One region of the Dyella sp. GSA-30 genome, then DNA from elsewhere that is predicted to be linked to it. Evidence: riboswitches for the same ligand, from Rfam matches in the RefSeq annotation. Region 1 holds a riboswitch; each other region holds the start of a gene.
The links. Region 1 has a riboswitch for cobalamin ahead of QMG46_RS05550 (ribonucleoside-diphosphate reductase subunit alpha). Riboswitches for the same ligand answer to the same signal wherever they lie in the genome.
Positions count from the first base shown of each region.

Region 2: linked by a shared signal. The riboswitch ahead of metE (5-methyltetrahydropteroyltriglutamate--homocysteine S-methyltransferase) and the one ahead of QMG46_RS05550 (ribonucleoside-diphosphate reductase subunit alpha) in region 1 are both predicted to bind cobalamin.
Region 3: linked by a shared signal. The riboswitch ahead of btuB (TonB-dependent vitamin B12 receptor) and the one ahead of QMG46_RS05550 (ribonucleoside-diphosphate reductase subunit alpha) in region 1 are both predicted to bind cobalamin.

Region 1 is NZ_AP027042.1:1,253,485-1,256,690, reverse strand. It holds gene QMG46_RS05560 (peptidase C13) at 1-297, shown strand, start outside; gene QMG46_RS05555 (MFS transporter) at 307-1,596, shown strand; cobalamin riboswitch at 1,730-1,948, shown strand; gene QMG46_RS05550 (ribonucleoside-diphosphate reductase subunit alpha) at 2,106-3,206, shown strand, end outside.
Region 2 is NZ_AP027042.1:4,922,713-4,925,918, reverse strand. It holds gene QMG46_RS21185 (MocR-like pyridoxine biosynthesis transcription factor PdxR) at 1-1,068, shown strand, start outside; cobalamin riboswitch at 1,066-1,315, shown strand; gene metE (5-methyltetrahydropteroyltriglutamate--homocysteine S-methyltransferase) at 1,519-3,206, shown strand, end outside.
Region 3 is NZ_AP027042.1:5,319,118-5,322,323, forward strand. It holds gene btuB (TonB-dependent vitamin B12 receptor) at 1-1,609, opposite strand, end outside; cobalamin riboswitch at 1,720-1,941, opposite strand; gene QMG46_RS22955 (phosphocholine-specific phospholipase C) at 2,114-3,206, shown strand, end outside.

The sequences.
Region 1 (3,206 bases):
GAAGGTGCCGCCACCGGTCCCGCCTACCAGAAACTGTTCTGGGACAAGACCGGCAATCCGATGACCGACACGCTCAAGGGTTGCATCAAGAGCAACGCGCCGGCGGACAAGTCGCCTTTCACGCTGGTGGCCGACATCTCGCCGGATGGCCACCCGCTACGGGTGGACGTGCGCGTGCCCACACCCGTGGCCAAATGCGTCGCCGGGCAGTTCTCGGCCTGGACATTCCCCAAGCCGCCGGTGCAAACCGGTCAGACGGATTACCCGATCGAGATCGACGTCAGCGTCGTGCCCTGAGCCCGGCCCATGACGTCTGCCGGTACGCCGCGCTCGCGCAAGGAAAGCTTCAAGGCCATCGTGCGGGTGGTCAGCGGCAATTTTCTCGAGATGTACGACTTCATGGTCTACGGCTATTACGCCCCGGCCATTGCACGTGCGTACTTTCCGAGCCATAGCGCGTATGCCTCGCTGCTTTTGACCCTGCTCGCCTTTGCCGCCGGTTTTGTGATGCGACCGGTGGGCGCGATCGTGCTGGGCGCTTATATCGACCATCACGGCCGCCGCAAGGGTTTGATCCTTACCCTGTTGTTGATGGCTGTCGGCACACTGCTGGTCGCCGCCGTGCCCGATTACGCGACGATCGGCGTGCTGGCGCCGCTGCTGGTGCTGGCTGGTCGTCTGCTGCAGGGGTTTTCCGCCGGCGTGGAGCTGGGCGGCGTCTCGGTTTACCTCAGCGAAATCGCGCGGCCCGGCCAGCGCGGCTTCTACTGTTCGTGGCAATCGGCCAGCCAGCAGGTCGCGGTGGTGTTTGCCGCGTCGATCGGCCTGCTGCTGCAGTACTGGATGCCTCCGGCGACCATCGACCGCTGGGGCTGGCGCATTCCCTTCCTGGTCGGTTGCCTGATCGTGCCGTTCCTGTTCGTCATCCGCCGCTCGCTGGAAGAGACCGAGGAGTTTCTTTCGCGTCGGCGGCCGAGCTTCGGCGAGATCTACCGCTCGATGCTCGCGCATGGGCGCATCGTGCTGATCGGCGTCGCCCTGGTCATGATGACGACGGTGTCCTTTTATCTGATCACTGCGTATACGCCGACCTTCGGCAGCGAAGTGTTGAAGCTGTCCACCTTCGACGTGTTCCTGGTGACGCTGTGCGTGGGCGTCTCCAATTTCATCTGGCTGCCGATCATGGGCGCGCTCTCCGACCGCATCGGTCGCCGCCCGCTGCTGCTGGCCTGCACCGTGCTAGCGCTGCTGACCGCCTACCCGGTACTGAGCTGGCTGGTCGCGGAGCCCGGCTTCGGCCGGTTGCTCGCGGTCGAGCTGTGGCTGTCCTTTATCTATGCCAGCTACAACGGCGCCCTGGTGGTGACCCTGACCGAGATCATGCCCGCCCAGGTCCGCACCACCGGCTTTTCGCTGGCCTATAGCCTGGCCACCACCCTGGGCGGCTCCAGCCTGGCCATATCGCAATGGCTGATCCATACCACCGGCGACAAGGCGGCGCCCGGCCTGTGGCTGTCCTTCGCCGCGCTATGCGGTCTGCTGGCGACCTGGCTGGTATTCCGGGACCCGCGTAGCCGGGGCATGCATCGGGGCTAGGCCCGGACCGGGCCACTGACAGGCGATTCGTACAAAGCTGCAAATTCCTGCAAGCGCCTGAACAGGCTGCTTCGTTTGTATTTATCCACCGGCTTATCCACAAATTATTGGGTTGACCAGACCCCTGGACCCCGATATGTTGTGCCTCGTCGGTGCCTTTCTCAGACCCACGGTCGGATCGGCTTAATAGGGAATCCCGGTGAGAATCCGGAACTGCCCCGCAGCGGTAAGTGGAAACGAACACCCCCATCGCACTGGCCGGTAAGGCTGGGAAGCGGGGGCAAGTAGGTGGATCGCCCGGAATGATCCTCGTCCACGAGTCCGAAGACCTGCCGACACATCGCGGCCTGCCGCCGCGATGAGTGATGGCGGCTTCCGCGGGGAAGCGCGTCGTGGACGCGGGGCACCTAGCCTCGCCATACGACCGTTCGCGGAACCCTTACATCACACCTTTCAGCCCTGCGCGCGGGAGCAGGCGAAACGAACTTTTTTGCTGGAGCGCTGCCGCCATGCAACCTCTCGATACTTCCACGCGCGAACGCCTCGTCGGTCGCGTGGACGCTTCTCCTTTCTCCGCCGATGCTGCCAGCACCGGCTCGACCTCCCCTGCCGCAACGGAAACTCCGTTTGCGCTGACGCCACCGCACAACCCGGGCCAGATGCGCGTGACCAAGCGCAACGGTGGCCAGGAGATCGTCGACGTCAACAAGATCGTGCGCGCGGTCACCCGCAGCGGCGAGGGCCTGCACGGGGTCGACCCGCTGCGCGTCGCCCTGAAGACCATCGGCGGCCTTTACGATGGCGCTACCACCCAGGAGCTGGACGAACTGTCCATCCGTACGGCCGCGGCGCTTACCGCCGAAGAGCCGGAATATGGCCAGCTCGCCGCGCGCCTGCTCGGCGCCTTTATCGAAAAGGAAGTCAGCGGCCAGGAAATCCAGAGCTTCTCGCAGTCGATCGCGCGCGGTGCCGAGCTGGGCATCCTCAATGCGCGCCTGCGTGACTTTGTCGTCGCCAATGCGCGCAAGCTCAACGATGCGATCGATCCGCTGGCCACGCGCCGCTTCGAATACTTCGGCCTGCGCACCGTGTACGACCGCTACCTGCTGCGTCATCCGCAACAGCGCAAGGTGATCGAGACGCCGCAGCACTTCTTCATGCGTATCGCCTGCGCACTGGGCGGCAACGACATGGGCGAGACGCTGGAGCTGTATCGCCTGCTCTCGTCGCTCGAATACATTGCAAGCTCGCCGACGCTGTTCAATGCCGGCACCTCGCACGAGCAGTTGTCTTCGTGCTTCCTGCTCGATTCGCCGACCGATTCGCTCGAATCGATCTACGAGAAGTACGGCGACGTCGCCAAGCTGTCCAAGTTTGCCGGTGGCATTGGCCTGGCCTACTCGCGCGTGCGTTCGCGCGGTTCGCTGATCAAGGGCACCAACGGTCATTCCAACGGCCTGGTGCCGTGGCTGAAGACGCTGGACGCCTCGGTCGCCGCAGTGAACCAGGGCGGCAAGCGCAAGGGCGCGGCCTGCGTGTACCTGGAGCCGTGGCATGCGGACATCGAGGAGTTCCTCGAACTGCGCGATAACACCGGCGACGATGCGCGC
Region 2 (3,206 bases), 1.8 Mb from region 1:
GCCTGGGCTCGCTGCCTTGGCGCAAGAGCGCGGTCGCTGCGCATTCACGACCTCGGCTACGGTGAAGCCTCCGGTCTGGGTGCGTTGCGTACCTCGATTCTCGATCACATCGGCGCGACACGTGGCGTCGTGGCCCGGCCGGAACAGTTGCTGATCGTGCCGTCGACACGCGCGGCGATTGATCTATTGAGCTCGCTCGTGTTGCGCAAGGGCGACGCAGCCAGCAAGGTTGCCTGGGTGGAAGACCCTGGTTACCCCACCGCCAAAGCGTTGTTGAGTGCGGCTGGCGCAACGTTGGTGCCTGCACCGTGCGATAGCGAAGGCATCGATCTGGATGGGATCGAAGGGCCGCCGCCGCGCCTCATCTATGTCACGCCATCGCACCAATACCCCACGGGCGTGACCATGAGCCTTTCACGGCGCATGGCGCTTCTGGCAACGGCGAAAACGCATGGCGCGGTGGTGGTAGAGGACGACTACGACAGCGAATTTCAGTACCGTTCGCGCCCCATCGCCTCGCTGCAGGGCATCGATCGCCATGGGGTTGTCGCCTATCTGGGCACGTTCTCCAAGACACTCGCGCCGGGTTTGCGTGTGGCGTATGCCGTCGTGCCGCCATCGTTGCTGTCGGCGGCCGCGGAGCTTCAGCTTCTGCGCAGCGCGGTCGTTCCCATCCATGTGCAGGCGGCGTTGGCGGACTTCATCGGCGAAGGGCGTTTCCGTGCGCACCTGCGGCAGATGAATGCCCTTTACGCGTCGCGCATGGCGGCGACGGTGGACGCGTTGCAGCGTCATCTGGGGGAAGCATTGCGGATCGGTGTCGGTGCCGGCGGCTTGCAACTGGCGACCTGGTTTCGCGATGAGCGCGTCGATGATCGTGCCATCGCACTAGCGCTCAACGCGCAAGGCTTCGCGATGCGGCCGATGTCGTCGTTTTATCTCGGGCGAGCCAAGCCCGGCTTGTTGTTCGGGATTGCCCAGGTGGTGACCGAGGACGTCGAGCGCCTGGCCGGCCGTATCAGGAACATCGTCGTGCCCTTGCTTGACGGCGCATCGCCGCAGGCGTAATTTCCACTCGCCGACGGTATTCATCTCTCTATTAAGATAAAGAGATGGATTTAAAAGGGAAGCCGGTACGGCCTTGGAAGGTTTTCTTCCCAGGCCAATTCCGGCGCTGCCCCGCAGCGGTGTGTGGAAACGACCTTCGTCATGAGCACTGGCCCTTCGGGGGCCGGGAAGCGGCGAACACTAGGCGAGGCATCCCCGTGCCTCATGTCCACGAGCCCGAAGACCTGCCTCGGCCAGGGAATCCATCCCCTGCCTGACCTGGAACCTCCGCGGGGAGGTTGGCCGGAGCCTGGTCGTCGCGACGCTCGGCTCCCGTACGTCCTCGCGTGGGTTTCGGTTCGCCCGAGGGGGCGAAGGTCGCTCGTGTGCCTGCATCGTGGCCTCAAGGCTGCGGTGTCGTTGCGCGATTCCTTCGTTCCTCATTCATCACGAATCGAGGACACATCGCTTATGGCTACTCTTTCCAACCTGGGTTTTCCCCGCATCGGCGCAAAGCGCGAGCTCAAGCACGCGCTGGAAGCATTCTGGCGGGGCGACTCGACATCACGGCAACTGCTGGATTCGTCGGCCCAACTCCGTCGCAGGCATTGGCAACTGCAGCGTGACGCTGGTGCCGACGTCGTGCCGTGCAATGATTTTTCGCTGTACGACCAGGTGCTCGATACCGCGTTTTTGTTCGATGCCATTCCCGAGCGCTATCGCGCGCTGGCCGATACCGATCCGCTGGCCGGTTACTTCGCTCTCGCGCGCGGTACCCAAGGCGGCGGCCACGATCTGCATGCGCTGGAAATGACCAAGTGGTTCGATACCAACTACCACTACCTGGTGCCCGAACTGAAAAAGGGCCAGACCTTTCGCTTGCGCGGCGACAAGCCCGTCGCCGAATTCCTCGAAGCCAAGGCATTGGGTTTCAATGCGCGGCCGGTGCTGTTGGGGCCGGTCAGTTTTCTATTGCTGTCGAAAACGGTCGACAGTAGCGATCGTCTCGCCTTGCTCGGGCAGTTGTTGCCGGCCTACATCCGCCTGTTACGACAACTGGACGCCGCGGGTGCCGAATGGGTGCAGATCGACGAGCCTTGCCTGGTGCTCGATCAGGGTGCGGACGACCATGCGGCCTATTTGAAGGCCTATACGGCCTTGGCTGACGTCGATGGTCCCAAGCTGATGTTGACCACGTATTTCGGCGAGCTGGGCGCCAATCTTGCTCTGGTGAACAAACTGCCGGTCGCCGGTGTGCATGTCGATCTGGTGCGCGCACCGGGGCAGCTCGATGCGGTGCTCGATTCGCTGCCTGTTTCGCGTGTGCTTTCGCTCGGCCTGGTGGATGGACGCAATGTGTGGCGCGCGGATCTCGATCACGCGCTGGCATTGGCGCGCCGTGCGAAAGAGCGTACTGGCGATGCGCGTCTGCATATCGCGCCGTCTTGTTCGCTGCTGCATGTGCCGCTCGATGCGTCGGTGGAGACGGCGTTGCCCGGCGATCTGCACGGATGGTTGGCATTTGCCCGGGAAAAGATCGGCGAATTGCGGACCTTGGCTGATGCTCTTGCCGATCAGCCATCCGCGCACACCGCGCTAAAACAGGCGCGCGAAAGCCTTGCCAACCGCCGTCGATCGGACAAGGTGCATCGGCCTGAGGTGGCGGCACGTATCGCGTCACTCGATGCTGGCGCCTCCCGCCGCTCGTCTTCCCATGACGAGCGACGCCGGCTGCAGCAAGCGAAGCTGGGATTGCCGCTGTATCCCACGACCACCATCGGTTCGTTCCCACAAACCCATGAGGTGCGCGACGCGCGTGCTCGAAACAGGTCGGGCAAGTTTTCGGATGCCGACTACGATGCGTTCATTGCCGCTGAAACCGAAAAATGCGTGCGTTTCCAGGAAGAGATCGGCATCGACGTACTCGTGCATGGCGAGTTCGAACGCAACGACATGGTGGAGTACTTTGGCGAGCAACTGGATGGCTTCGCCTTCACCAAGTTGGGCTGGGTGCAGAGCTACGGCTCACGTTGCGTCAAGCCGCCGATTATTTTCGGCGACGTGCATCGCCCGCGCGCGATGACGGTGAAGTGGTCCAGTTATGCGCAATCGCTGACGTCCAGGCCGATGAAGGGCATGTTGACCGGTCCGGTGACCGT
Region 3 (3,206 bases), 1.4 Mb from region 1:
TGAACGCGCCGACCTTCTTGTCCAGATCGAAACGTGCGGTCTGCTTGGCGCGGCGTGGCAGCAGGTTGCCGTGATCGAAATCGTTGCTCTCATCGCGCGGATCGAGCCAGTTCAACGTGCCCTGCACGGTCCAGCCGACCAGTTCGGTATGAGCCGTAGCTTCGACGCCGCGGATGCGTGCGCGGTCCACGTTGATCGGCAGGAAATTGGGGCCGGTGAACGCGATAAGGTCGCTGATCTTGGTCTCGTAGGCATTCAGCGACCAACCGCCCCAGCCATGCGTGCCGCGCAGGCCCAGCTCACCGCTGCGCGAGCGCTCCGGCTTCAGGTCCGCATTGCCGAAGTCGGGGTAGTACAACTCGTTGAAGGTCGGCGCATGGAACGCCGTGCCGTAGCTTGCCGTCAGGCGCAGCGACTGGGTGAAGTCCCAGCCCCACAGCAGCGAGCCGGTATTGCGGCCGCCGAACTGCGTGTCATCGTCGCGCCGCACGCTGGCCTGCAACTGCTGGCTGCCGAAAGTCTGCTGCCACTGGCCGAAGACGCCGCGATCGGTGCGCCGGTCGACGACATACTCGGTGCTGCCCTGGATGTTGTCGTGCTGCACGTCGAAGCCGACGCTGTAGAGACCGCCGCCAGCACTGATATCTGCCTGCAGCGAGCCGACCTTACGACGCGTATTGAACGTGTCGACATAAGCGTTATCCAGGTAATCGCTGCTGAAATCCTTGCTCTGTCCCAGGGCCAGGGTCAGCGTCAGCCGGTCGAACGGTTTGTAGTGCACCCGACCGCCCGCCACTTGCGACTCGGTCTTGGCGCTGTTGCTGAAGGTGCCGTCGTATTCGTTGCGACCGCGGGCGTCGAAGAAGCGCGCGTCGGCATCCCATTGCTCGTTGAACTTGTAGCCACCCTGCAAGGTGAGTGCGTCGTTCTTGTAGCCGTCGTTATCCGGCTCGATCGTGAAGCAGCCGCCGGGACCGCGACAGGCGTTGAAGCCATGCGTCTGGTCGTGCGAAACCTCCATCGAGTACCAGCCGGCGCCCTGCTTGCCGGCCGCACCCAGCGAGCCCTTCAGCGTGTCATAGGTACCAACGCCGAAGCTGGCATGCGGCACAAACGCGCCATCGGGGCGGCGCGTGAAAATCTGGATGACGCCACCGACCGCCTCGGAGCCGTACAGGCTGGAAAACGGGCCACGCACGATTTCAATGCGCTCGATCTGCTCCAGCGGAATATCCTGCAGCGCTGCCACGCCGGCCGAGGCCGAACCGATCTTCACGCCGTCGACCAGCACCAGCACTTGATCGGCATTGGTGCCGCGCATATACACCGAGGTCTGCTTGCCCTGGCCACCGGTGTTCGATAGCTGGATACCTGGCGCGCCCTGCAGCAAGGCAACGATCGACACCGGCTGCAGGCGCTCGATATCGGCGCGATCGATCACCGTGACCGGCGCCAGGGTCTGGTCCTGCGTCTGCGCGGTGCGCGACGCGGTGACCACGACCTGGTTGAGATCGGTGGTGCCGGCGTCGTCCGCGAAGGCTGGAGAAAACACGGAAAGCAAGGCAACCGCCAGCACGGAGCGGCGGAAAGTCGAAGAACGGATTGGCACAGCGTTAGCTCCCTGGACCGCGCCTACCCGCGCGGCGTCAATGGCATGGGGACAGGAGCGTGAGAGCAGGTACCGGCAAGTCGCAGCGGCCCCGACTAGGCCCGCCGCCTGTCCGGTGATACCTCCAAGGCCGGTCTCCGGGCTTGCGAGCGAGGGCATCTACCCTCCCGAATCGCGCCTTCCCATGCTATCGAGCACAGTGGCTGTTTGCGGTTCGTTTGCTCGCCTACCGTTGCGGGGGCAGCTTCGGCTTGACCCATCGAGGGCGTACCGAATTCCCGTTTCAACCGCCGGCTCCATTGCCGACAGTCACCTTGAGGCGCGGCGATCTTAGCAGCAGCGCGATGGGTCCGTGAGTGCAATGTGTAACGGCAGGGGACTGGACAACTCGGGTCACATGGCCGGCGACTATCTAAAAACTGACCCGGGAGTGGCATCGGGCTGCAACGTCCGTGAGTTGTCCTAGCGACAACGACACAGCCGACGCCACTCACGGAGCCCCCCATGAGCCAGATCGACGATATCAAGCCCGACAACACCGGGCGACGCCGCTTCCTGAAGATGACCGCGGCCTCGGCCGGTGGCTTGGCCGCCATGTCCGCCCTGCCCCCGGTCATCCGCCAGGCCCTGGCCACCCCTGCCGCCACGGTCAATGGCGATATCACCGACGTGCAGCACGTGGTGATCTTCATGCAGGAGAACCGTGCGTTCGACCATTACTTCGGCAGCCTGGCTGGAGTCCGTGGCTTTGCCGACCGCGTGCCGGCGCCGTTGCCGGGTGGCCAGCAGAATGTCTGGCATCAGCCCGACAGTAGCAGCACCGGCTACATGCTGCCCTTCCACATGGACACCAGCACCACCAGCGGTATCTGCATCAGCGCCCCGGCAATGAGCTATCCGGTCGACACCGCGATCTGGAACAGCGGCAAGTTCGATGCCTGGAATACCGCACGCGCTGCCGGTCTGGGCATGGGTTACTTCCAGCGCGCCGACTTGCCGTTCTACTACGCACTGGCCGACAGTTTCACCATCTGCGACCAGTATTTCTGCTCGACGCTCACCCAGACCAATCCGAACCGGCTGCATTTCTTTACCGGCAGCAACGGACTGTCAGTCGGCCAGGCAGCCACGCTGGACAACACCGAGCCAAGCGCCGGGTTCAGCTGGACCACGTACGCCGAGCGCCTGCAGAACGCCGGCATTAGCTGGAAGGTCTATCAGCAAAGCAACAATTTCGACGACAACGCCTTGGCCTGGTTTGCGCCCTTCAAAAAAGCCAAAGCCGGCCAACCGCTGTACGACCGCGGCATGGCGACAGTGCCGGACCTGGTGACTGCATTCGCCAACGACGTCGCCAACAACACCCTGCCGCAGGTGTCGTGGATCGTGGCGCCGGACTATCTTTCCGAGCACGCCAACTACAAACCGGCCTATGGCGAGAACCTCTCGGCGCAGTTGCTGGCCGCGCTGGTCGCCAACCCGGCGGTGTATGCCAAGACCGTATTCATCCTCAACTACGACGAGAACGGCGGCTTCTTCGATCACGTACCGCCGCCTACGCCACCAGCCTCGTCGGCAAATGGGCTATCCACCGTCA